Regions from separate parts of the Rahnella sp. PAMC25617 genome, predicted to be linked through region 2. Evidence: predicted binding sites of a transcription regulator. Region 2 holds the regulator's gene; the other holds the start of a gene.

Region 1 (12,011 bases), on a different contig from region 2:
CCCCGCCTGATATTTTTAATACCTCTGAATTTATTGAATTTTCAGGGTGTTGATAATGGTTTCTGCATCGGTCTGCGCCTGCTGCTGATTATCCGCTGGCAGGGTGATTTGCAGGGTCAGCAAATGGCTGTCTACTTTGCCCAGTACGATGGAGGAGTAAGCTTTCTGACCCGCAGAAGTGATCACGGTATCCAGTTGTTGCAGCGTCTGGCCATTGACCTGAATAGATTTATTGGTCACAACCTGCAGATTGGTATCACGAGCTTTTTGCTGATCCTGTAAACGACCCGCCAGAACATCCAGCGATTCGGTGGTGTTATCACCCAGGATCACAATCACGGCTTTCTGACCGGTGCTGTCAGCGTACACATGCATATTGTTTGCCTGAGTGCCCAGCTTACCGCTCTGGTCGCTCATTCCCTGCGGCAGGGAGAAGGTGACTTTACCTTCCAGCAGGCTGACCGGTACGGTCGCTGCCGTTGCTGAGGCCGCTGGCGCACCTTTATCTGCGGCAGGTGCATCGGTAGTTTTACCGTCACACGCAGCCAGACCAGCGATCAGTACTGCCATTCCCATCATTTTCGCGATATTACGCATCGGGCTTCCTTAAGTGGCCTGTTAACCAGGCTTACATGTTGACTTAACAGCCTTTATGGCAACCTATTCAGGCCACAAAAGCAAGTCAGATTATGGCGCGATTTGTGTCTTCCCCGCTCACAGTTTAGTGCACGCGGACGGCAGAATGCGGGTTATTTCCCTGCGCGGATAAACGCTTAAGCAGCATATTCAGCAGCATGCCGTACATCGGCAGGAAGAATACCAGGCAGATCAGCACCTTGAATGTGTAATCCACCATCGCGATTTCCACCCAGTGCTGCGCCATAAAAGCATCGGTACTTTTGTAGAAAGCGATAAAGAAGAAGGACAGGGTATCGCTGATATTGCCGAGGAACATTGAGGCCACCGGCGCTATCCACCAGCGGCGATTCTGACGCAGGCGGTTAAACACGTGAACGTCAAGAATTTGCCCCAGCACATACGCCATAAAACTGGCGGTGGCGATACGCGCGACCATGATATTCAGGCTGCTGAGTGCTTCTGCTCCCTGCCATTGCGCTTCAAAGAATAACGCCGAGATGACATAGGAAATCGCCAGCGCAGGCACCATCACGGAAAGTATAATCCGTCGTGCCAGCGGCGCGCCGAATATACGGACGGTCAGGTCAGTAGCCAGAAAAATGAACGGGAAGGTGAACGCGCCCCAGGTGGTATGGAAACCAAAAATGGAGACGGGTAACTGAACCAGATAGTTACTGGAAGTGATGATGGCAATGTGGAATAGCGAAAGCCATATCAGCGCGGAAAACCGCTGCTGAGCAGTAAAGGAGTACATATATATGACCTTTTTTTATGAACAAATTGGGGTGAGGGAACCCAAATACCCTGCGTTCTTGAAGCTGTCGCAGGGGCGTTAGCGGTTTGCGGCGCGCATAGTACCTGTTTGCACACCGTTTGCGCAACAGATCCGACGGTTAATTTTAGCGCAGTGAGCCGTGTCAGTTGCGCGGGAAATCCAGCGGGTTAAACTATCAGGCTTTGCCGCGCCCAAAGATGTTGAGACACGAAATGACCGATCCCTTTATCAATCCCGACCATCAGCTTGATGCGCTCGGCCTGCGTTGCCCGGAACCTGTGATGATGGTTCGCAAAGCGGTACGCACCATGAAAGATGGCGAAACGCTGTTGATCATCGCCGATGATCCGGCAACGACCCGCGATATTCCCGGTTTCTGCCGTTTTATGGAACATACGCTGCTGGCATCGGATACCGAAGCTCAGCCGTATCGCTATTTATTGTGCAAAGGTTTAGTCGAAAAACAGGGCTGATAGCTCAGCCCTGAGTCTTGTCTGCTGCGATTACGTTCGCATCGATTAAGCTTATTTCGATTTATTGCGCAACAGCCTTAGCGCATTGGCGGTGACCAGCGCCGTTGCGCCGGAGTCCGCCAGCACGGCCAGCCACAATCCGGTCAGCCCCATCAGCGTGGTGACCAGGAAAATCGCTTTCAGCCCCAGCGCGATCGTGATGTTCTGACGGATATTTGCCCGGGTGGCGCGTGACAGGCTGATCATCTGCGCCAGCCCGCTCAGACGGTTGTGCGTCAGTGCGGCATCCGCCGTTTCCAGCGCGACGTCCGTTCCGCTTCCCATCGCAATACCGATAGTCGCGGCTTTCATCGCCGGCGCATCGTTAATGCCATCACCGACCATTGCCACCGGTTTTTGCGCATTCAGCGCGGTGACCGCCGAGACTTTATCCGCAGGCAGTAAACCGGCGCGGAAATCAATGCCCAGCCGGTCAGCGATGGTTTTCGCAGCCCGCGGATTGTCACCGGTCAGCATCACTGCTGAAACGCCGAGTGCTTTAAGTTTCTGCAACGCCTCTGCCGCGTCATCACGCAGACGATCCTGCATGGCAATCAGCCCGATCGCATTATTTTCCTGCAACACTACCACCACGGTTTTTCCGGTGGATTCCCAGTCAGTAATTTGCGTAAGGGTTTCCGCTGTCAGACTGTTTTCAGTCACGCTTTTTGGTGCCAGTACCTGAATTTTGCGACCTGAAACGAGACCTTCCACGCCTGAACCGGCCAGCGCGCGGCGATCCTGCGCCGTGAGCGGTAACGGATTACTGATTTTTGCACGGGCTAAAATCGCCTGTGCCAGCGGGTGATGCGAACCTTCTTCCACCGCCGAGGCCAGACTTAACACTTCGCCTTCACTGGCACCGTTCAGGATTAAAACGTCAGTGACTTCGGGCTTGCCTTCGGTCAGTGTGCCGGTTTTATCCAGCGCTACGGTTTGAATCAGCGCCAGTTGTTCCAGCGCTGCACCGCCTTTGATTAAAGCGCCCTGACGCGTCGCCGCGGCCAGCCCGGAGGTGATCGCTGCCGGCGTTGAAATTACCAGGGCGCACGGGCAACCAATCAGCAATAAAGTCAGCCCGCGGTAAATCCAGGTTTCCCACGACAGTCCCATTGCCAGCGGCGGAACGACAATCACCAGCAGCGCCATCAGCATAATGACCGGTGTGTAATAGCGGCTGAAAGTATCGAGGAAACGCTCGATTGGCGCACGGCGTTCATCGGCTTCTTCGATCAGTTGCAGGATGCGGTCGATGGCGCTGTTGCCGGGTGCAGAAGCCACTTCCAGACGTGCGAGGCGGTCAACGCACAGGCTGCCCGCGGGGACTTTCTCACCGGGCTGATGGTCTACAGGTACCGACTCGCCGGTCAGGGCACTTTCATCGAAACTGGCAGCGCTTTGCAAAATGGCATCGGCGGGCAGACGTGCGCCTGCGGCGATTTCGATAATGTCGCCGGGACGCAAACTGCTGACCGGCACGGTTTCAGATTTACCATTCACTACGCGGACGGCGGTATCGGGTATCAGCGCCATCAGGGATTTCACACCGCTGCGCGCCCGGTTGGCGGCAAAGGATTCAAGGCGTTCGCCGACCATAAACAGCAGCAACACCATCGCCGCTTCGGCAGTGGCACCGATAAACAGCGCGCCGATTGCGGCAATGCTCATCAGGGTCTCGATGGCGAAAGGCGAGCCGGAACGGGTCTGGCGAATAGCCTGACGAAGCACCGGCCAAAGTCCTACCAGTGTGGTGGCGATAAACGCAATTTCACCCATTTGCGGGTTGAAATGGTCGAGCACCCAGCTCAGCAGCATCAGAACCGAAAGGACGATCAGCGGCAGCGCCTCTTTCAGACGTGACTCTTCCGGTTGCGGAGTATGTTGATTTTTATCGAGGGATTGCAGGATAAAACCTGCACCGGTCACGGCCTGTATCACGTTTTGTGAGATGTCGTGGCTGGCATCAATGACCAGTTTTTCTGTCGCGAAAAGCACTCTGGCGCGGTTTACGCCATCAAGACCGGCGACAGAATTTTCGATTTTGCGGGCACAGGCCGGGCAATCCATACCTTCCACTTTCCAGCTGTATTGCTGAGTGCCGGAAGGCGGCGCGCTGGGGTCATCTTCGCCCGGCGAACCTTCTGTGCTGCCGTCATCAGAAGTATGTGAGTGCTCACCTGCTTTCGGCGCACAGCAACTGTCAGAAGTGGTGGCACAAGCCGACGCCGCCAGCGGGGATTTATCACTGCAACAGCTGGCAGGATGTGTACCGGACTGGGCAATAGCGCCGATTTTGTTGATATGCAGTCCAGGCGCGCGTTTGCCCTGACATCCGCAGCTACAGCTGTTGTTATTTTTCATTGGGATCATAAAGCCTCCGGTTCGAAACCGAGTGGAATTACGACCAGTGTAAACCCTGGAGTCAGCTCTAAGGTCAAGCAATTTTAATCCCCTTCATACTTTGAGCTGCAGATGCGTTAGCTGCCCTCAGTCACCCGAATCACTTACCTGAGTAAGCTCATCGGGATTCCTTCAGTTGCCGCCTTTCTGCAACTCGAATTATTTTGGGGATTGTAGTCAGTGTTATTGAGTCATTTACAAATAAAGTGAGCGGACGATCAGGAAGTGACCGCCAAAGTAACAGGCGGCGACCAGTGCGTCTGCCGCACGGAATTTGAAGCGATAGCGGCTGACCAGCCACAGAATATTCGCCAGCAGCAACAGCACCGCGCCGCAGAACAGCGAAAACGCCATGTCGGTACTGCGCGCGAAATACTGCTCGCCTGCCAGCCAGACCATCAGCAGGGTCATCGCGATGTAAGTGGTCACTGGCCATCTCAGTTCGGCCAGCCGCGTCCAGATCACTGCCAGCAATATGGCGCCGATAATCAGCAGCGTCAGTGGCAACGGCCAGAAGAAGGTAATGGTCATCTGGCTGGCGAAACTCAACGTATACAGCAGATGCGAGAGGAAGAACGCGCCGATGGCGTACATGAACCGCTCTTCAGGCAGCAACAACAGGCCGTCTGCCACCAGCGTCGCCGCCAGTCCCAGCAGGATCAGGTAGCTATAAACATTGAGCGTGGGTGCCTGCCAGGCAAGCAAAAGCAGCAGCAGTAAGGTGACGGGTTTAAACACCCAGCGCTGCCAGCGCGGGCCGCGATAGCTGGCGTCAACGAATAACCAGCCAGAGAAAAATACTGCGAGGAATGGCCAACTCATTGTTTATCCTTTTAAATGTAAGAACAGAACATGGAAACGATGCAAGGATCTGCCTTCAGGAAAACACATCCTGTTTTCCTGTACTTGCTTTCAGTGTAGGAGAGAGGGCACACCGGCGACAATCAGAAATCCCCGTAACGACGGGTCTGATTAACGCAGTTTTAAAACAGTGGGGCGACGCAGGAAATGAACGGCGCCTGACGCGCCGTCAATACAGGCATTACTTTTTAGCGGGCAGCGGCGGCTGTTTTTTCTGCCACGCCATCAGTTCGAACACGCCGAACAGGAAGATGCGGGTTTGCAGCCACGGGCCGATGGTGTCCTTTTCCTTGCCCTGCGTGGCTTTAAGCAGCATCACCTGCAGGCCGTGCATAAAGAACATGAACACAATCGCCACGTCTAAAAAGTATTTGATCGGCTTCGGGAACGGGTGGATCAGGTTAAACGCCAGAAACGCCCAAATACATAACATCAACAACCGACCAATATTGATCAACATCTTACTGCTCCTGTTCTGGTGAGCCGGTTTCAGGCGTCACATCGCGATGGTAGAGGCGATAAGCAACTTGTCCGGCGACTTTTTCACGGTGCAGCCGCCAGCTGGCGGGCACATCCAATGTACCGTGCTCGGCTTCTGTTTCGACATAAATCCAGGCTTCATCCGCCAGCCACTGGTTTTGCTCCAGCAGGTTCAGGGTGTCTTGCAGAATGCCTTTACGGAAAGGCGGATCGAGGAAAACCACATCAAAGGCATTTCCGGCTTTTGCCAGCCAGTTCAATGTATTGACGTTAAATACTTTCGCATCACTGGCGTTTAGCAGCGCCAGGTTTTTCTCTAACTGTTGCGCAACCGGGCGTTCAAACTCCAGCAGTGTGGCGCTGGCCGCATAACGTGACAAGGCTTCCAGACCGAGCGCGCCGCTGCCTGCAAAACAGTCCAGGCAATGTGCGCCCTGTAAAACCGGCGCCAGCCAGTTAAACAGCGTTTCGCGTACGCGATCGGTGGTCGGGCGCAGTCCCGGGCTATGTGGAACCGGAAGTTTGCGTCCGCGCCATTGTCCGCCAATAATTCGGATCTGGCCGGCGGCGGGAGTGTTGGGTTTCTTTGCCATAGTTCGCTTGTGTAATCCAAAGCCGTCAGGCTTCGTTGCATATCGTTTGGAAGGCTATTCTACCGGTGTGCAGCCATTGGGCAAATGTTTAACATTGTCGATTGAAAAACCACCGGAATTCAATACGCGGGCGTGTTGCCTGCAGGGGAAAGTGATAGACTGCCTGACCATAACCCTATTAATAATCCGTTCGCCAGTCATTAACGGCGAGGAGTGAAGTTGTAAAATGGCAAAAGATAAAAAACGCGGTTTCTTCTCCTGGTTTGGCCGTGGCCGTCAGGAAGAAGAGCAGCAGAAGGAAGAAATCCGCGAAGAACAGCCTGTTATTGAAGAACAGTCTGTTGTTGAAGAACATGCGGTCGTTGAAGAACATCCGCTAGCGGAAGAGCCGGGTATTCCGGTTGAGCAGCATCCTGGCGAATGGGATACCGCAGCCTCCGCAGAATCTGCGGCAGAAATCGCACCTGTGGTTGAACCTGAGCCAGAAGTCGAACCGGCACCGGAAGTGGAACCTGAGCCAGAAATTGAGCCGGAACCGCTGAAAGAACCTGAACCGGTTCGCGAACAGGCCGCCGCTGAACTGGCAGAAGAAATTGTTCACATCACCGAACAGGTTGCTGCGCAGCCAGTGGTGGTTGAAGACGATCTGATTGAAGAAGATGTTGCTGAAGACGAATTTGCTGAATCGGCCGAAGAAATTGCCGAAGACGAACGTCTTGATGCCATTGATTATGTTGATGATTCTGTCGCAGCCGAAGAACCACTGCCGGTGGCGCTGGATCCTATCGTCGTTTTACCTGCCGGTGAAACCGAGCAGGAGCGTCCGACCAAAGAAGGTTTCTTTGCGCGTTTGAAACGCAGTCTGGTCAAAACCAAGCAGAATCTGGGTTCCGGTTTTGTCGGCCTGTTCCGCGGTAAGAAAATCGACGACGATCTGTTCGAAGAGCTGGAAGAACAGCTGTTAATCGCCGACGTTGGCGTCGAAACTACCCGTAAAATCATTGCTTCACTGACCGAACACGCTTCGCGTAAACAGCTGAAAGATGCTGACGCGCTGTACGGTAAGCTGAAGGAAGAAATGTCCGAAATACTGGCGAAAGTTGACGAGCCACTGGATGTCAGCGGGAAAACCCCGTATGTCATTCTGATGGTTGGTGTAAACGGCGTCGGTAAAACTACCACCATCGGTAAAATGGCGCGCCAGTTTGAAGCACAGGGTAAATCTGTGATGCTGGCGGCGGGCGATACGTTCCGTGCCGCAGCCGTTGAACAGTTGCAGGTCTGGGGTCAGCGCAACAAGATCCCGGTGATTGCACAGCATACCGGTGCCGATTCCGCGTCCGTTATCTTCGATGCGATTCAGGCGGCGAAAGCCCGTAATATCGACGTGCTGATTGCCGATACTGCCGGGCGTTTGCAGAACAAAGCGCACCTGATGGAAGAGCTGAAGAAAATCGTCCGCGTGATGAAGAAGCTCGACGAAGATGCGCCGCATGAAGTGATGCTGACGCTCGATGCCAGCACCGGCCAGAATGCGGTGAGTCAGGCGAAATTATTCAACGAAGCCGTCGGGCTGACCGGGATAACGCTGACTAAACTGGATGGCACCGCGAAAGGCGGCGTGATCTTTGCCATCGCCGATCAGTTCAGCATTCCGATCCGCTACATTGGTGTCGGTGAAGGTATCGAAGATTTAAGGCCGTTTAAGGCAGACGATTTTATTGAGGCACTTTTTGCCCGAGAGGATTAATACGGATGATTCGCTTTGAACAGGTCAGTAAAGCTTATCTGGGCGGACGACAGGCGCTTCAGGGCGTCAACTTTCACATCCAGCAAGCGGAAATGGCATTTCTGACCGGACACTCAGGCGCGGGTAAAAGTACCCTGCTCAAGCTGATTTGCGGCATTGAACGCCCGAGTGCTGGACATATTTTGTTTGGCGGCCATGACATCAGCCGTCTGAAATCCAGCGAAGTGCCATTTCTGCGTCGTCAGATCGGCATGATCTTTCAGGATCACCATCTGCTGATGGATCGCACCGTGTATGACAACGTGGCGATGCCGCTGATCATTTCCGGAGCCAGCAGCGAAGATATTCGCCGTCGCGTGTCGGCTGCGCTGGATAAAGTCGGATTACTGGATAAAGCGAAGAACCTGCCAATCCAGCTTTCCGGCGGTGAACAACAACGTGTGGGCATCGCCCGTGCGGTGGTGAACAAGCCTGCGGTGCTGCTGGCGGATGAACCGACCGGTAATCTCGATGGCGAATTGTCGGAAGGCATTTTGCGTCTGTTCGAAGAATTTAACCGCGTCGGCGTCACCGTTCTGATGGCGACGCATGATGTGGGTCTTATTGCCCGTCGTAATTACCGTACGCTGACGCTGAGTCAGGGGCGTATGTCGGGAGGGGTGTACTAATGGCGAACAGTCCGAACCCGGCGAAAACCGCAAAAAGCGCCCGTGCCGCAAAAAGCAAAGCGTTGCAGGGTGGCTGGCGCGAACAGTGGCGTTATGCGTGGATGAACGCGCTGGCTGACATGCTGCGTCAGCCGCTGGCAACACTGCTCACGGTGATGGTAATCGCGATTTCCCTGACGCTACCGAGCGTCTGTTATCTGGTGTGGAAAAACGTCAGTACCGCGGCAGAACAGTGGTATCCGACGCCGCAGCTGACCGTGTATCTCGACAAAGCGCTGGATGATGACGCCGCAGAAAACGTGGTGAAAACCCTCAAAACAGAAGCGGGCGTGGATAAAGTTAATTATCTGTCCCGTGAAGAAGCGATGGGCGAGTTCCGCAACTGGTCTGGCTTTGGCGGCGCAATGGACATGCTGGAGCAAAACCCGCTGCCAGCGGTGGCTATCATCACGCCTAAAATGAATTTCCAGGATTCTGCGACACTCAACACCTTGCGCGACCGCGTGGCGGCCGTTCATGGCGTGGATGAAGTGCGTATGGATGACAGCTGGTTTGCCCGTCTTGCGGCGCTCACCGGTCTGGTCGGGCAGATTGCGGCGATGATCGGCGTGCTGATGGTGATCGCCGTCTTCCTGGTTATTGGTAACAGTGTGCGACTGAGCATCTTCAGCCGACGCGATACCATCAACGTGATGAAGCTGATTGGCGCGACCGACGGGTTCATACTCAGACCGTTCCTGAATGGCGGCGCGATGCTCGGTTTCACCGGCGCATTGTTGTCGCTGATCCTCTCAGAAGTGCTGGTGCTGCGCCTTGAGAGTGTAGTGACCCAGGTGGCACAGGTGTTCGGTACCACCTTTGACCTGCACGGTCTGGGCTGGGATGAAAGCCTGCTGCTGCTGATCGTGTCCGCGATGATTGGCTGGATTGCCGCCTGGCTGGCGACGGTTCAACATTTACGGCGATTTACACCACAGTAGCGATAATTTGCTATAATGTTCCCCTGCTGCTCAGTCTTTGTGTACAGGGGAACAGCCGATTCTTGCTATATCGTCCCATCATTTTCCTGCTTCCCCTGCAATGGCACAAATTCACTATCCAATAGTCAGTCTGTCACATACAGTCATCAGACTGTTGAATCTGTCCGTGAACTTTATGTAAAATTCGTGGTCGTAGAGCAGCGAATATGAAGGGCTCGGCGTTGCTTTGTTGTCGCCCCTGAAGGCCAGCAACGTAGCGGTATCATCCCGCAGCAACGTGGTATAAAACCTGCATTACGTCATACATGAGAGGCTTGAATGACCAAAGAAATGCGCACTTTAGCATTAGTACCCCAAGGTAGCCTGGAAGCCTATGTTCGGGCCGCCAATGCCTATCCTATGCTCACCGCAGAGGAAGAACGGGCGCTGGCTGAACGGCTGCATTACGACGGTGACCTGGAAGCAGCGAAAGAGCTGATCCTGTCTCACCTGCGCTTTGTTGCTCACATTGCCCGCAACTATTCAGGTTACGGTTTGCCACAGGCAGACCTTATCCAGGAAGGGAATATCGGCCTGATGAAAGCGGTTCGCCGTTTTAATCCGGAAGTCGGTGTGCGTCTGGTGTCCTTTGCCGTGCATTGGATCAAAGCAGAAATTCACGAATATGTGCTGCGTAACTGGCGCATCGTGAAAGTCGCCACCACCAAAGCGCAGCGTAAGCTGTTCTTTAACCTGCGTAAAAACAAACAGCGTCTGGGCTGGTTCAGCCACGACGAAGTAGAGCACGTTGCCCGCGAACTGGGTGTGACCAGCAAAGATGTGCTGGAAATGGAATCACGCATGGCCGCACAGGACATGACGTTTGATCCGACCCCGGACGATGAACCACGCGACGGCGCTGCGATGGCACCGATGCTGTATCTGCAAGACAAGAGTTCTGATTTTGCAGAAACCATCGAAGAAGATAACTGGGATCAGGACGCGACAGACAAACTTTCTTCTGCAATGGAAGGTCTGGATGAGCGCAGCCAGGATATCATTCGTGCCCGCTGGTTAGACGACGAAAACAAATCGACTCTGCAGGAGCTTGCCGATAAATACGGTGTATCCGCAGAACGTGTTCGTCAGCTGGAAAAGAACGCGATGAAAAAACTGCGTGTGGCAATCGAAGCCTGATAAACGCAGTTTCCGAAGTGAAAAAGCGACCTTTATGGTCGCTTTTTTTATGCCTGAAATTCCCCTCTGAACGCCCCTGTTAATTCCAGAATACTGGAATTATTCTGAATATTTTCCCTTTTAAATCATCTGGTTATTCCAGCATGTTGGAATATTCAACTTTATAGAGAACTCAATCACAGAGGATCACAAGCGTCCTGTCGTCTGTTCATTTTTGCCTCTATAACTTGTCCATCTCAACAGAATGGATTCCAGCATGATGGAATTAATCGCTAAATCAAAAGTTCCGGCACTGACGCGCGCCGTCGCCATTCTCGACATCATTTCCCGGCAAGGACAGTGCAACGCGAACCAGCTGGTCAGTGAACTGGGGATGCCCAAAAGCACCGTGTATCTGCTGCTGGAGGAACTGAAAAATCAGCGTTTAGTTACGCAGTCAAATTCCGGTAATTACCGCCTCGGGCTCAGATTGCTGGAGCTGGGCAGTCAGGTTTCCCGCCAGCTCGATTTGCGCAATGTCGCACTCCCGCATCTGAAAGCACTGATGCACGACACCGGGCTGCTCTGTCATCTCGGCGTGCTGGACGGGGATACGCCGATTTATCTGATCAAAGTCGAGAGCCAGTCGAATATTCAGGTTCGCACCTGGGAAGGAAAACGCCTGTCTCTGTGCCGCTCTTCGCTGGGCAAATGTCTGCTGACCTGGTGCGGTCGTGAACGTCAGGACGCACTGATTGCTGCACTGGAATTCAGCCCGGTATTGCCCAACTCGCTGACCAGTGCTCAGCAGCTGCGCACGGCGTTACAGCAAATCCATCAGCGCGGATGGGCTTTCGATGATGAAGAAGATGTGGCGAATATCCGCTGTATCAGCGCGCCGGTATTCAATGCAGCACATCGCGTCACGGCAGCGATTTCCGTCGTGGGCACCACCTTGCATGTCATGCCGGAAAATATCGACGCACTGGCTGACAAGGTAAAAAAAACCGCCTGGGAAATCTCCAGGGATCTGGGCTACAAAGCATAAGGAATCAATGATGTTACGACCTTCAGGAGTCATCAGCGCCATGTTAACCCCCTGGAAAGCAGGGCAGCCAGACATGGACATGTTGCGCAAAATTGTCGATTTTCAGATAGCGGCTGGCCTGAGTGCTCTGTTCCCGGTGAGTTCGGTGGG
Region 2 (12,011 bases):
GCGCGGCAGGTGTTGCGGCGCAATACCCGGCCCGTTATCACTGATCTGGAACTGTGCGCCATGCGGCGTTTGTTGCCAGCTGACTTCTATCCGCGTCCCCGCCGGGGTGTGGTTGACGGCGTTGTACACCAGATTCGACACCGCGCTGCGTAACTGATCTTCATTGCCAAAGACCTTCAGTTTCTCGTTTACACGGAACACCACTTCGTGACGGCCACCGCTTAAAGATTGCACTTCGCGCTCCAGCATGCCGAGCATTACCGGAATATCGACTTTCTCGTGCATATCGATATTTGCTGACGCTTCGATTTTCGACAATGTCAGCAGCTGCTTGACCAGCCCGTCCATGCGCCGCGTCTGCTCCTGCATGGTGTCCAGCGCTTTGGTACGAAACGGCTCTTCCAGCTTGGCGTCTTCCATCATTTCCAGATATCCCTGCAATACAGTCAGCGGGGTTCTCAGTTCATGACTGACGTTAGCGAAGAAGTTACGACGCGCACCTTCGAGCTGACGCATCTGCGTAACATCACGCGCCACCATCAGCAATTGCCCTTCGGAATAAGGCATAACGCGAAACTCGACGTAATGCTCGTTATTGAGTTGCAGATTCAGGGCACGGCTGAAATCACGGGTCTGGATCCAGGTACGAAACTCGGGATAACGCAGCAGGTTAAAGATGTGTTGTCCGTTATCTTCCGGCCAGCGGAAACCGAGCAAATCTTGCGCCAGCCCGTTACACCAGAAAATATTGCCCTCTTCCGTCGTCAGTACCACCGCATCGGGTAATGATTCGGCACCACTGCGGAAACGTTTAATGAGCTGACCTAATTCGCGACGGCGACGGCGGTTACGCATCTGCATCTGGTTTAGCCCGTAAAACAAAGGCTCCCAGCTCCAGCGGCCATTCGGCGGGGTTATGCTGCGGTCAAGCCACAGCCAGTGAGAGAGTTTGAGCTGGTTGTAATAATTCCAGCCCAGCGCCGCCAGCAGCGACGCAAAGAGGAGCCAGCCGAAATGGCCGACGAAGATACCGAGGATTAACGCGGGCAGGCAAAAGAGAAAGAATTCACCGGCCAATCGTTTCCATGACAAACGTTCTAGCACACAGATTCTCCGCTGTGGGGACTCAATAACGCGTTGAAAAACGGTATCCGGTTCCACGAACAGTCTGGATCATTCTGTCATGTCCACTGGTTTCCAGCGCTTTACGTAAACGACGAATATGCACGTCTACCGTGCGATCTTCCACATAAACGTTAGTGCCCCAGACGTTATTGAGCAACTGTTCGCGGCTGTAAACACGTTCGGAGTGGGTCATAAAGAAGTGCAATAATTTAAATTCGGTCGGCCCCATATCGAGCGCCTGCTCGTTGGCCATCACACGGTGAGACGACGGATCCAGGCTTAAACCCTGCATGTCGATCACTTCTTCCACCGCCATTGGCGAGATGCGTCGCATCACGGCTTTAATGCGGGCAACCAGTTCTTTTGGAGAAAACGGTTTGGTGATGTAATCATCGGCACCGACTTCCAGGCCGCGCACCCTGTCTTCTTCTTCACCGCGGGCGGTCAGCATCATCACCGGAATTTCGCGGGTCAGCGCTTCACGTTTGAGATGTTTGATAAACTGAATACCGGAACCGCCGGGTAACATCCAGTCGAGCAGGATAAGTTCAGGGTAAGGTTCTACCAGCTGGCCAACGGCTGAATCAAAATCTTCAGCTTCTACTGCCTGATAGCCATTCTGTTCCAGTACAAAACACACCATTTCACGGATTGGAGCTTCGTCTTCAACCACCAGTATACGTCTTGCCATCGTAGGTCCTGCCAATAGGTTAGCGATCTTTTATTTGATTGCGGGCGCCATTATGCGTCAGTTTTGTGACAGATTTATGAATAGAAATGATGGTTCATTACAGTCAAATATGACAGAGACATTTCTTCTATTCAGCTGCCATCTCGCTGAAATTGGTCTGATTTATCGGGGACAGCGTCCCCCGCCGACGTTTATACTTTGCCCCATTGTCGTCATCCAGATCCATACGGGAGTCTCATGCGCCTGATCCACACGTCAGACTGGCACCTCGGCCAGTACTTTTTCACCAAAAGCCGCGCCGCCGAACATCAGGCATTTTTGCGCTGGCTGACCGGTCAGGTGCAGCAACATCAGGTAGATGCCGTGATTGTGGCAGGCGATATATTCGATACCGGTTCGCCGCCCAGCTATGCCCGAGAGCTTTACAACCGTTTCGTCGTCGAACTGCAACAAACCGGCTGTCAGCTGATTGTACTGGCCGGGAATCACGATTCTGTCGCCACGCTTAATGAATCACGTGAGCTGCTTTCCTGCCTGAATACGCGGGTGATTGCGACCGTCGGCGAAAACCTCTCAGAACAGATTCTGGTGCTCAACCAGCGTGACGGAAAACCTGGCGCGGTACTTTGCGCTATACCCTTTTTACGTCCGCGTGATTTGCTCGCCAGTCAGGCGGGACAATCCGGCAGCGACAAACAGCTGGCATTACAGGAAGCCATCGCCGCGCATTATGACGCATTGTGGCAGGCCGCGCAGACCAAACGGGACGAACTCGGCGTTTCGCTACCGATCATTGCCACCGGCCATCTGACCACGGTTGGCGTCAGCACCTCCGATTCCGTGCGCGACATTTATATAGGCACGCTCGATGCCTTCCCGGCGCAGGCGTTTCCGCCGGTCGACTACGTGGCACTTGGCCATATTCACCGCGCACAGTGCGTCGCCAAAACCGAACATATCCGTTACAGCGGTTCGCCGATTGCGCTGAGTTTTGATGAACTGAGTAAAGCCAAAAGTGTGTACTTACTGGACTTTGAGGGCGCGACGCTCAACGCCATCGACACGCTGGAAATTCCCGTTTTCCAGCCCATGCAGATAATCAAAGGCTCGCTGGCAGAAATCGAAAAACAACTGGCGCAGTTCGAAGGCGGCGATCCGGCCAAACCGGTGTGGCTGGATATTGAAGTCGCCACGCAGGATTATCTCAGTGATATTCAGCGCCGCATTCAGGCGCTGACGGCAGATTTGCCAGTAGAAGTGGTGCTTTTACGCCGCAGTAAAGAACAGCGTATCAACCGCATTGAGCAACAGGAAAAAGAGACACTCAGCGAACTGAGCGTCAGTGACGTCTTTGAAAGACGGCTGGCACTGGAACCGGATCCTGACGAACCGCGTCAGGCGCGGATGCGCACGCTGTTTGCGCAGGTTGTTGAACAGGTCACCAGCGGTCAGAATGCGGAGGACAGCGCACAATGAAAATTCTCAGCCTGCGTTTAAAAAACCTGAACTCGCTGGAAGGCGAATGGAAAATTGATTTCACCGCTGAGCCTTTTGCCAGCAACGGATTGTTCGCCATCACCGGTCCGACCGGCGCGGGGAAAACCACCCTGCTCGATGCCATCTGTCTGGCGCTGTATCATCAGACGCCACGGCTGAACATCACGCCAAGCCAGAACGAGCTGATGACGCGCCACACCGCCGAATCGCTGGCCGAAGTGGAGTTTGAAGTCAAAGGCGTCGGTTATCGCGCGTTCTGGAGTCAGCGCCGCGCCAAAAACTCGCCGGACGGCAATCTGCAGGCACCGAAAGTAGAGCTGGCATTGCTGGCCGACGGCAAAATTCTGGCCGATAAAGTGCGCGATAAACTCGATGCCATCGCCACACTGACCGGGCTGGATTTCGGTCGCTTCACCAAATCCATGATGCTGTCTCAGGGGCAATTTGCCGCATTCCTGAATGCCGATGCCAATGACCGCGCCGAACTGCTGGAGGAACTGACCGGCACCGAAATTTACGGGCTGCTGTCTGAGCGAGTATTTGAGCAACATAAAGAAGCGCGGATAACGCTTGATGGTCTGCACCAGCGCATGGCCGGGATCGAACTGCTCAGCGAAGAACAGCGCCAGACGCTTGAAGCACAACTTGCTGAACTGAACGCGCAGGAAATCACGCTCAGTCAGCAGGCGCAACAGCGCCAGCAGGATCTGAACTGGCTGCAACAGTGGCAGCAGGTGCAGCAAAAACAGCAGCAATCTCAGCAACAACTGACCGCCGCCGAGCAGGAAAATCTGGCCGCCGCGCCGCAGTTACAGCAACTGGCGCGCAGCGAACCGGCAGAAAAACTGCGTCCGTTGCTCAACGATCGCCAGCGTTGTCAGGATGAATCGCAACGTCTTCAGCAGCAACTGGCGCACCTGACGCAGCAGCAGGAACAGCAAATCGCGCAAATGACGCCGCTGAATCTGGCTGTGGAGCAGTCGCAAACGGCACGTCAGAAACAGGCGGAAGAACAGCGTCAGACCCAAACGCTGATCGAAGAAAAAATCCTGCCGCTGGATGGCGAAATCACCCGTTTGCGTAAATCACTGACTGAAACACAGCAGTCTGTCACTGATGTGCAGAAACTTGTCAGTGAGCATAACGCGACGCTGGTGCAAATGACCGCCGAACGACAGAAGCTGGACGAAGAAAGCCGCCAGCATACGACCCGCCAGACCGCGCTGACCGGCGCACTCAACACTGCGCAACAGCGTCTGACTGAGCTGGAAAAACAGCACCCGCTGGCAGCATTGCAGAAACGACAATCCGAACTCACGCAGCTGCGTCCGGTGCGGCAACAGCTGTTTTCACTCGCGCAAATTTTCCCGCAGCTGAATCAGCGCGTGCAGCAACAGCAAAAAGATTTCGTTCAGTATCAGACGCAACTGGCTGAAGAAGAACAGCGTCTGGGCACCATCCGCCTGCAATGTCAGAAACAGCTGGAGCATCTCAACGACGTTAAGGCACTGCATAAACAGGAAATGCTGATCGTCAGCCTCGAAGCCGAACGTGCGAATCTGCAAAGCGGCAAAGCCTGCCCGCTGTGCGGTTCCACATCGCATCCGGCGATTGAACATTATCAGGAGGTCAAACCTTCTGAAACGGCGCAGCGCCTCGAGAAAATGCAACTGGAGTTCGATGCGGTAAAAGCCAGCGGTATCGAACTGGCAACAAAAATTAAAAGTCTGAAAGAACAGCAAACGCGGCTGCAAATCCAGCTGGAGCAAGACCAGCAGCAACTGAATGCGCATACCGCAAACTGGCAACAGCTCAGCGCACCGCTGAACCTGACGTTTACGCTACATGATACCGCCGACATCACTCAATGGCTGACTGCCCGCGATGAAGAAGAACAACAATCGCAGGCGCTGATTAGCCAGCACGAACAGCTGGCCCGGGCGCTGCAACAGGCGAAAGATGCCCTGAATGACGCACTGAACGCGCAGCAGAAAGTGCAGCAGCAAAGCGCATTGCTGACCGAACGCGTTACCCGGCTGGAAGAGACGCAGGCGAAATCTCAGCAAGACGTCGAACGGCTGCAAAAGTTGTTTGCAGAAGGCGAAAAAAACCTTTCAGAACTGACTGCTCAACGCCTTGAACTGTTCGGCAACCGCCAGGTGGCGCAGGTTCGCGAGCACTTACATCAGCAACAACAGGCGGCAGAAAAAGCGGTCAGTGACGCGCAAACCGCATTGCAAAAAGCGCAGGAACAGCGCGATCAGCTGGCCGGGCAACTGGCGAGCACGCAACAGCAACAGTTGCAGGCAACAGAACAACTGACGCAGGCGGAGCAGGCGTGGCAACAGGCGCTGAGTGCCAGCGGATTTGCCAATGAAGCCGCGGTGAAACTGGCGCTGCTGGATGACGCACTCCGTCAGCAGCTTCAGCAACGCAAAGAAAATCTGCAACAACAACTGGCGCAGGCGCAGGCGTTACTGGCGGATGCCGGTCAGCAGCTCGAAAAACATCGTCTTGCCCGCCCGGCTCATCTGAGTGAAACAGAAAGCGATCTTGACGTTCTGACAGCGCAGCTGGCAGAACTGACGCAACAGCTGAAAGCTTTACAGCAACGTCTGGGCGAAGTGAAAAACCAGCTGGAAAGTGACACATTACGCCACAGCGGACAACAGGCGCTGATTGCTCAGATTGCCCAGGCGCAACTGACCTGCGATGACTGGGGTTATCTGAATCAGATGATTGGCTCCAGCGACGGCGCAAAATTCCGTAAATTCGCGCAGGGACTGACGCTCGACCATCTGGTGTATCTGGCGAACCTTCAGCTCGAAAAACTGCACGGGCGGTATTTGTTGCAGCGCAAAACCAGCGATGCGCTGGAATTACAGGTGGTCGATACCTGGCAGGCGGACGCCGTGCGCGATACCCGCACCTTATCCGGCGGTGAAAGCTTCCTGGTCAGTCTGGCACTGGCGCTGGCGCTGTCTGATCTGGTCAGTGATAAAACCCGCATCGACTCGCTGTTTCTCGACGAAGGTTTTGGCACACTCGACGCCGATACGCTGGACACCGCCCTGGACGCGCTCGACAGCCTGAATGCCTCGGGTAAAACCATCGGCGTGATCAGCCATGTGGAAGCGATGAAAGACCGTATTCCGGTGCAAATCAAAGTGACTAAGGTGAACGGTCTGGGCGTCAGCCGCCTGAGCAGTGAGTTTAAAGTCTGACAGATTATCCTGCGGAGCAACTGGCGGGTAAATTGCTAGCCATCTGCTCCGCAATGGATCCTGATTGTGAGCAACTGCGCAAAATTCGCACCAGCGCAGTGCGCTCATTGTTCCCAACCCGCTGAATTCCCGCTTATTCCCTCCTGCCGACAAACTGGCACGCCCTGTGCTTAACGTTATGTATACAAGTTGCAGTACAAGTTGCAGCGCCTGCATAACCGTTAAGGGAACCGCCCATGAATAACATCAAACCTGAAGTCGATAAAAAACGCCGCCAGCTGATGAAATGGCTCGCCATCACCGGCGGCGTCTCCACGCTTGGCGGTATGATCCCGACCTCGGTCTTTGCAGCTGATGACGATGAAATCCGCATTGGTTACTGGCCGATTGTCGGCGGTTTACCGTTATATGTGGCGCTGGAACAGGGCTTTTTTAAAGAAGCCGGACTGAATGTAAAAGGCGTTAAATTCGCCAGCGCACAGCAAATTGTCGAGGGGATGATTACCGGCAGGATCCACGGGTGCGCTAACGGCACGGCCACAGGCGCGCTGGGTCTGGGGGCTATCACCTCACCGGATTTGTTCAAAATCATCTGCTCGAATCCGTCCAATCATCAGCTGGTTCTGGATGAATTTCTGGTGCCGCTGAACAGCACTGCGAAAGCGATCAGCGATCTGAAAGGTAAGAAGATCGCCTGCGGGCCGGGGATCCAGAACGTGACGATGGCGAAGATCATTCTGGAGAAAAATGGTTTCACTAATCCTTCAGTGATCGAACTGCCGGTCGGGCAGCACGCACCTGCGCTGGCCGCCGGACAAATTGACGGCGTGTATACACTCGAACCCACCGGCACCGTCGGGCGCATGAAAAACCTTTCCCGCACGCTGGAAACCGGCGTCATTTCTAAATACGTGCTCGGCAATGCAGACGCGCCCTGGTTCGGCGGCGCCGCGGCGCTGAACTCCAGTTTTATCGCCAGCAAACCGGAAGAAACCAAAAAGTTTATTGCCGCTTATCAGAAAGCGGTGGAATTCATTGCGGCGCATCCTGACAAGGCTCGCGAAAACGTCGCCGGTTACACCAGCATAGAACCGGCGCTGGTGAAAGAGGTGCCGCTGCCGGGCTTTGTGATGTATCCCGATTTAAAAGGCGACAACCTGCAATGGTTCCAGAAATTTTATGACGTCTTTACGGAAAGAAAAATCTTCAGCAAACCGGTGGATGTCGCTTCGCTGATTTATAAAGGATAAGGAGAAACAGGATGACTTCACGCTGGTCTTCAAGGTTACTGCCGCTGGTCGGCCCTGTGCTGCTGTTTTTATTCTGGCAACTGGCCGTCAGCGCAAAATGGCTGAACCCGGTGCTTTTGCCCTCGCCCGTCGAGACGATTGGCTACATGTTCCAGTCATTTTTCGATGCTTCCATGCGCACCGACATCGGCGCAACCCTTTACCGCACGCTGGTATCCTTTGCTTTTGCCGCAGTGATAGGCGTGCCGCTCGGCGTCATTTTAGGCAGCAATGAAAAGATCTATCGCAGCCTGGAATTTCTGATCGACTTCTTCCGCTCCACGCCGTCATCAGCGCTGATCCCGCTGTTTATGCTGATTTTCGGCATTACCGATGCCAATAAAATTGCCATCGCCGCCTTTGCCGCGGTGCTGGTTATCCTGTTTAACAGCGCGTACGGCGTGATGAATGCCAAAAAAACCCGGCTGATGGCGGCCAAAGTGATGGGAATTTCCCGCTGGCATATTTTTAAAGACATTCTGCTGATGGAAAGCCTGGCGCAAACCTTCGTTGGCCTGCGCACCGGTGTGTCGATTGCGCTGGTGATCGTGATCGTCGCTGAAATGTTCATCGGATCGGAAACCGGCCTCGGCCACCGGATCATCGATGCCCAGCAGGTGTTTAACATCAAAGACATGTACGCCTCGATCCTGATCACCGGCGCGCTGGGTTATCTGCTGAACCTGGCTTTTTTGCTGATCGAGAAAAAAACCGTCCACTGGAGTAGCAAAGCATGACGCAACCTCTCTCGCTAAACCCTGATTATAAAGGCCCGCAGTTGCCGCAGTACGCTACGCGCCCGGATACCCATGTGACGATCCGCGGACTGAGCAAGGCGTTTGCCGGACAGCCGCTGTATACCGATCTCAATCTCGACTTACCGCGTGGAAAGATCGTGTCGATCTTCGGCCCGAACGGCTGCGGTAAATCGACGTTAATGAACATGATCGCCGGGCTGATCCCGGTGGATAAAGGCGACATTCTGTTCGACGGCAAAACGCTGGCGCAGACCACCATCGGTTATGTGTTTCAGAACTACCGCGACGCGCTGTTTCCGTGGATGAGTGCCCGCGCCAATATCGCATATCCGCTGATCCGACACGGCATGAGCAAAGCGGACGTCAATGCGCGGGTCGAAGAACTGACGCAAATGTTTGATATCCGCTTCGACCTGAAACGCTATCCGTATGAGCTTTCCGGCGGCCAGCAGCAAACCGTGTGCATCATGCGGGCGCTGGCGACGCGTCCGGAAGTGATGTTCCTCGACGAGCCTTTCTCGGCGCTGGATTTCGAGATGACGCTGTTTATCCGCGATAAATTGCAGGAAGTGCAGCTGGCGACTGGCGTCACCATGCTGATTGTGTCGCATGATCTCGAGGATGCAGTGTTTCTGGCGGATGAGATTTTACTGCTGACACGGCGACCGACGCAGATTGCAGAAATTGTGCCGTTTGACCTGCCGCGTCCGCGTGGTTCTGAAATCATGAGCCACCCGGAATTTATCCGCGTGAAGGCGCACACGCTGGACGTGTTTAAACGGGAGATGGCGCTTTAACTGCTGGATTATGAATGAAATCAGGGGCGCAAACTCTGCCCCCTGAAAATTGATGAAGAACTTATAACGCAAAACGCGATTGCGGCCACAGCCAGGCAGCGCCACGCACTCCGCTCGAATCACCGTGAACCGCTTTGAGCATCGGCGTTTCACATTCCCCGCCAAATACCCATTGTTTAACCAGCAGTGGCACGGTCTGATACAGGCGATCGACGTTGCTCATGCCGCCACCGAAGACAATCACGTCCGGATCGAGAATATTCACTACGTTTGCCAGCGCCTTAGCCAGACGACGCTCATAACGACCCAGCGCCAGTTCCGCCGTTTCATCGCCCTGCTCAACCAGCGCAATAATCTCTGCGCCGTTTAAACGCTGACCGGAATGACGGAAGTAGTCTTCGGCAAATCCGGTGCCGGAAACAAACGTTTCGACGCAGCCTGATTTTCCGCAGTAGCACGGGACTTCGCGGGCAAACTGGATTTCTTCCTCATCCTGCCACGGCAGCGGATTGTGGCCCCACTCGCCTGCGTTGCCGTTGCCGCCCGCGTGCGCCACGCCGTTAAGCGCAATGCCGGAACCGCAGCCGGTGCCGATAATCACGGCGAATACAGTGTGGCGGCCTGCACCTGCCCCGTCGGTGGCTTCGGAAACCGCCAGGCAATTGGCGTCGTTTGCAATATGCACTTCGCGTTTGAGCAACAGCGCCAGATCCTCATCCAGTTGCTGACCGTTCAGCCAGACCGAATTAGCATTCTTCACTTTGCCGGTAAACGGCGATAACGTGCCGGGGATCCCCAGCCCCACGCTGCCGCGCTGTCCGGTGCCTTTCTCGGCGTCCAGCACCAGCCCTTCAATCGCCTTGAGTGTGCGCTCGTAGTCATTTCTCGGCGTATCGACCCGTTTGCGAAACAGCTCTTTGCCTTCATCCGATAACGCAATGACTTCTATTTTTGTGCCGCCTAAATCAATGCCAATTCGCACGTTTTATTCTCCTTTTTATGTCCTGCAGGGTCAGTTTTTCTGAGTCTGTTCAGTTTAGAAGCCAGTGGCCTCTGTCACCAGAATAAGCTGTTATGCAATGTTACAGGCCACGGCGATTTCTTAACGACGACCGGCGCTCAATTGGTTATCATGCCGCCCTGCATTCATTTATTCAGCGTACCACGAGTGCGCCGGGACAGGGATAACGCCATGTTATGGTTTAAGAATTTGTTGGTTTACCGTTTGAGCCGTGAAGTTTCGTTATCTGCTGACGAAATGGAAAAACAGCTTAGTGCTTTCACCTTTACCCCGTGCGGCAGCCAGGATATGGCGAAAACCGGCTGGGTTTCACCGATGGGTTCTCACGGTGGCGACGCGCTGACTCACGTCAACGGCGGGCAGATCCTGATCTGCGCACGCAAAGAAGAAAAAATTCTGCCTTCTCCGGTTATCAAACAAGAGTTACAGGCCAAAATTGATCAGCTCGAAGGCGAACAGCACCGTAAGCTGAAAAAGACCGAAAAAGATTCCCTGAAAGATGAAGTGCTGCACAGCCTGATGCCGCGCGCATTCAGCCGCTTCAGCCAGACGTTCATGTGGATTGATACCGTTAACGGCCTGATCATGGTCGATGCCGCCAGCGCCAAGAAAGCCGAAGATATGCTGGCGCTGCTGCGTAAAAGCCTCGGTTCGCTGCCGGTGGTGCCGCTGACCATGGAAAGCCCGATCGAGCTGACGCTGACCGAATGGGTACGTTCAGGCGAAACACCTGCCGGTTTCACCTTACAGGATGAAGCTGAGCTGAAAGCGATCCTGGAAGAAGGCGGCGTGATCCGCTGTAAAAAACAGGCGCTGGTCAGTGACGAAATCGCCACGCATATCGAAAATGGCAAACTGGTCACCAAGCTGGCCGTTGACTGGCAGGAACGTATCGCCGTGGTGCTGGCCGACGACGGCAGCATTAAACGCCTGAAATTCAGCGACGTTATTCGTGATCAAAATGAAGACATCGACCGCGAAGATTTCGCCGGACGTTTCGATGCTGATTTCGTGCTGATGACGGGTGAACTGGCGGCGCTTATCCAGAACCTGATCGAAGCATTGGGCGGCGAAGCACAACGCTAAGACCGGATGCAGAACGTAAAAAAGGCGCTCATGAGCGCCTTTTTGTTTGTACTGTGTCTGTATATTATTTGGTCAGGTATTTACACAAGTACGAAGTCGTTTCGCCGACCTGTAAGTTGAATTCACTTTTACCCGGAATATAGAAAGTTTCGCCTGGCTTAAACACCTGCCAGTCCGGAGATCCCGGGATCAGCACTTTCAGTGAGCCGCTGATGACGGTCATTTCTTCCGGCTTTGCGGTACCGAACGTGTATTCACCGACGGCCATCACGCCAACGCTGGCTGAACCCGTACTTTCGCTGTCGAAACCAATCGACTTCACTTTCCCGTCAAAATACTCATTATTTTTCAACATAGATTGGCCCTTTGCGATAATTTTCAGAGCCTTCATATTAGGGGCAGAAAGCGTCTTCTGTCACTGATTATTACCGCTTTATCTGCACCAGACGACACCGCCCGCAAAGCGGCGTCACTGATTTGATTTTACGGTCACACAGTGCCATTGTGGATAGCTGTATGCCCC

The links. The regulator PhoB, encoded in region 2, activates phosphate uptake and scavenging genes when phosphate is short. The targets are predictions, from matches to a motif close to CTGTCATAAAACTGNCNNAT.
Region 1: the regulator PhoB is predicted to act here: its motif matches at 9,799-9,818, upstream of rpoH (RNA polymerase sigma factor RpoH).

The regions. Positions count from the first base shown of each region.
Region 1 covers NZ_JBOCUM010000018.1:47,747-59,757, reverse strand. The annotation lists gene ACM615_RS21160 (DcrB family lipoprotein) at 31-597, opposite strand; gene ACM615_RS21155 (7-cyano-7-deazaguanine/7-aminomethyl-7-deazaguanine transporter) at 722-1,393, opposite strand; gene tusA (sulfurtransferase TusA) at 1,627-1,887, shown strand; gene ACM615_RS21145 (zinc/cadmium/mercury/lead-transporting ATPase) at 1,939-4,296, opposite strand; gene ACM615_RS21140 (lysoplasmalogenase) at 4,522-5,148, opposite strand; gene ACM615_RS21135 (DUF1145 family protein) at 5,369-5,647, opposite strand; gene rsmD (16S rRNA (guanine(966)-N(2))-methyltransferase) at 5,649-6,260, opposite strand; gene ftsY (signal recognition particle-docking protein FtsY) at 6,487-8,010, shown strand; gene ftsE (cell division ATP-binding protein FtsE) at 8,016-8,678, shown strand; gene ftsX (permease-like cell division protein FtsX) at 8,678-9,658, shown strand; gene rpoH (RNA polymerase sigma factor RpoH) at 9,977-10,834, shown strand; gene ACM615_RS21105 (IclR family transcriptional regulator) at 11,091-11,861, shown strand; gene ACM615_RS21100 (dihydrodipicolinate synthase family protein) at 11,869-12,011, shown strand, end outside.
Region 2 covers NZ_JBOCUM010000006.1:881,758-893,768, forward strand. The annotation lists gene phoR (phosphate regulon sensor histidine kinase PhoR) at 1-1,104, opposite strand, end outside; gene phoB (phosphate response regulator transcription factor PhoB) at 1,127-1,816, opposite strand; gene sbcD (exonuclease subunit SbcD) at 2,054-3,292, shown strand; gene sbcC (exonuclease subunit SbcC) at 3,289-6,537, shown strand; gene ACM615_RS10190 (ABC transporter substrate-binding protein) at 6,774-7,787, shown strand; gene ACM615_RS10195 (ABC transporter permease) at 7,799-8,563, shown strand; gene ACM615_RS10200 (ABC transporter ATP-binding protein) at 8,560-9,381, shown strand; gene mak (fructokinase) at 9,443-10,363, opposite strand; gene rdgC (recombination-associated protein RdgC) at 10,574-11,488, shown strand; gene ppnP (pyrimidine/purine nucleoside phosphorylase) at 11,553-11,843, opposite strand.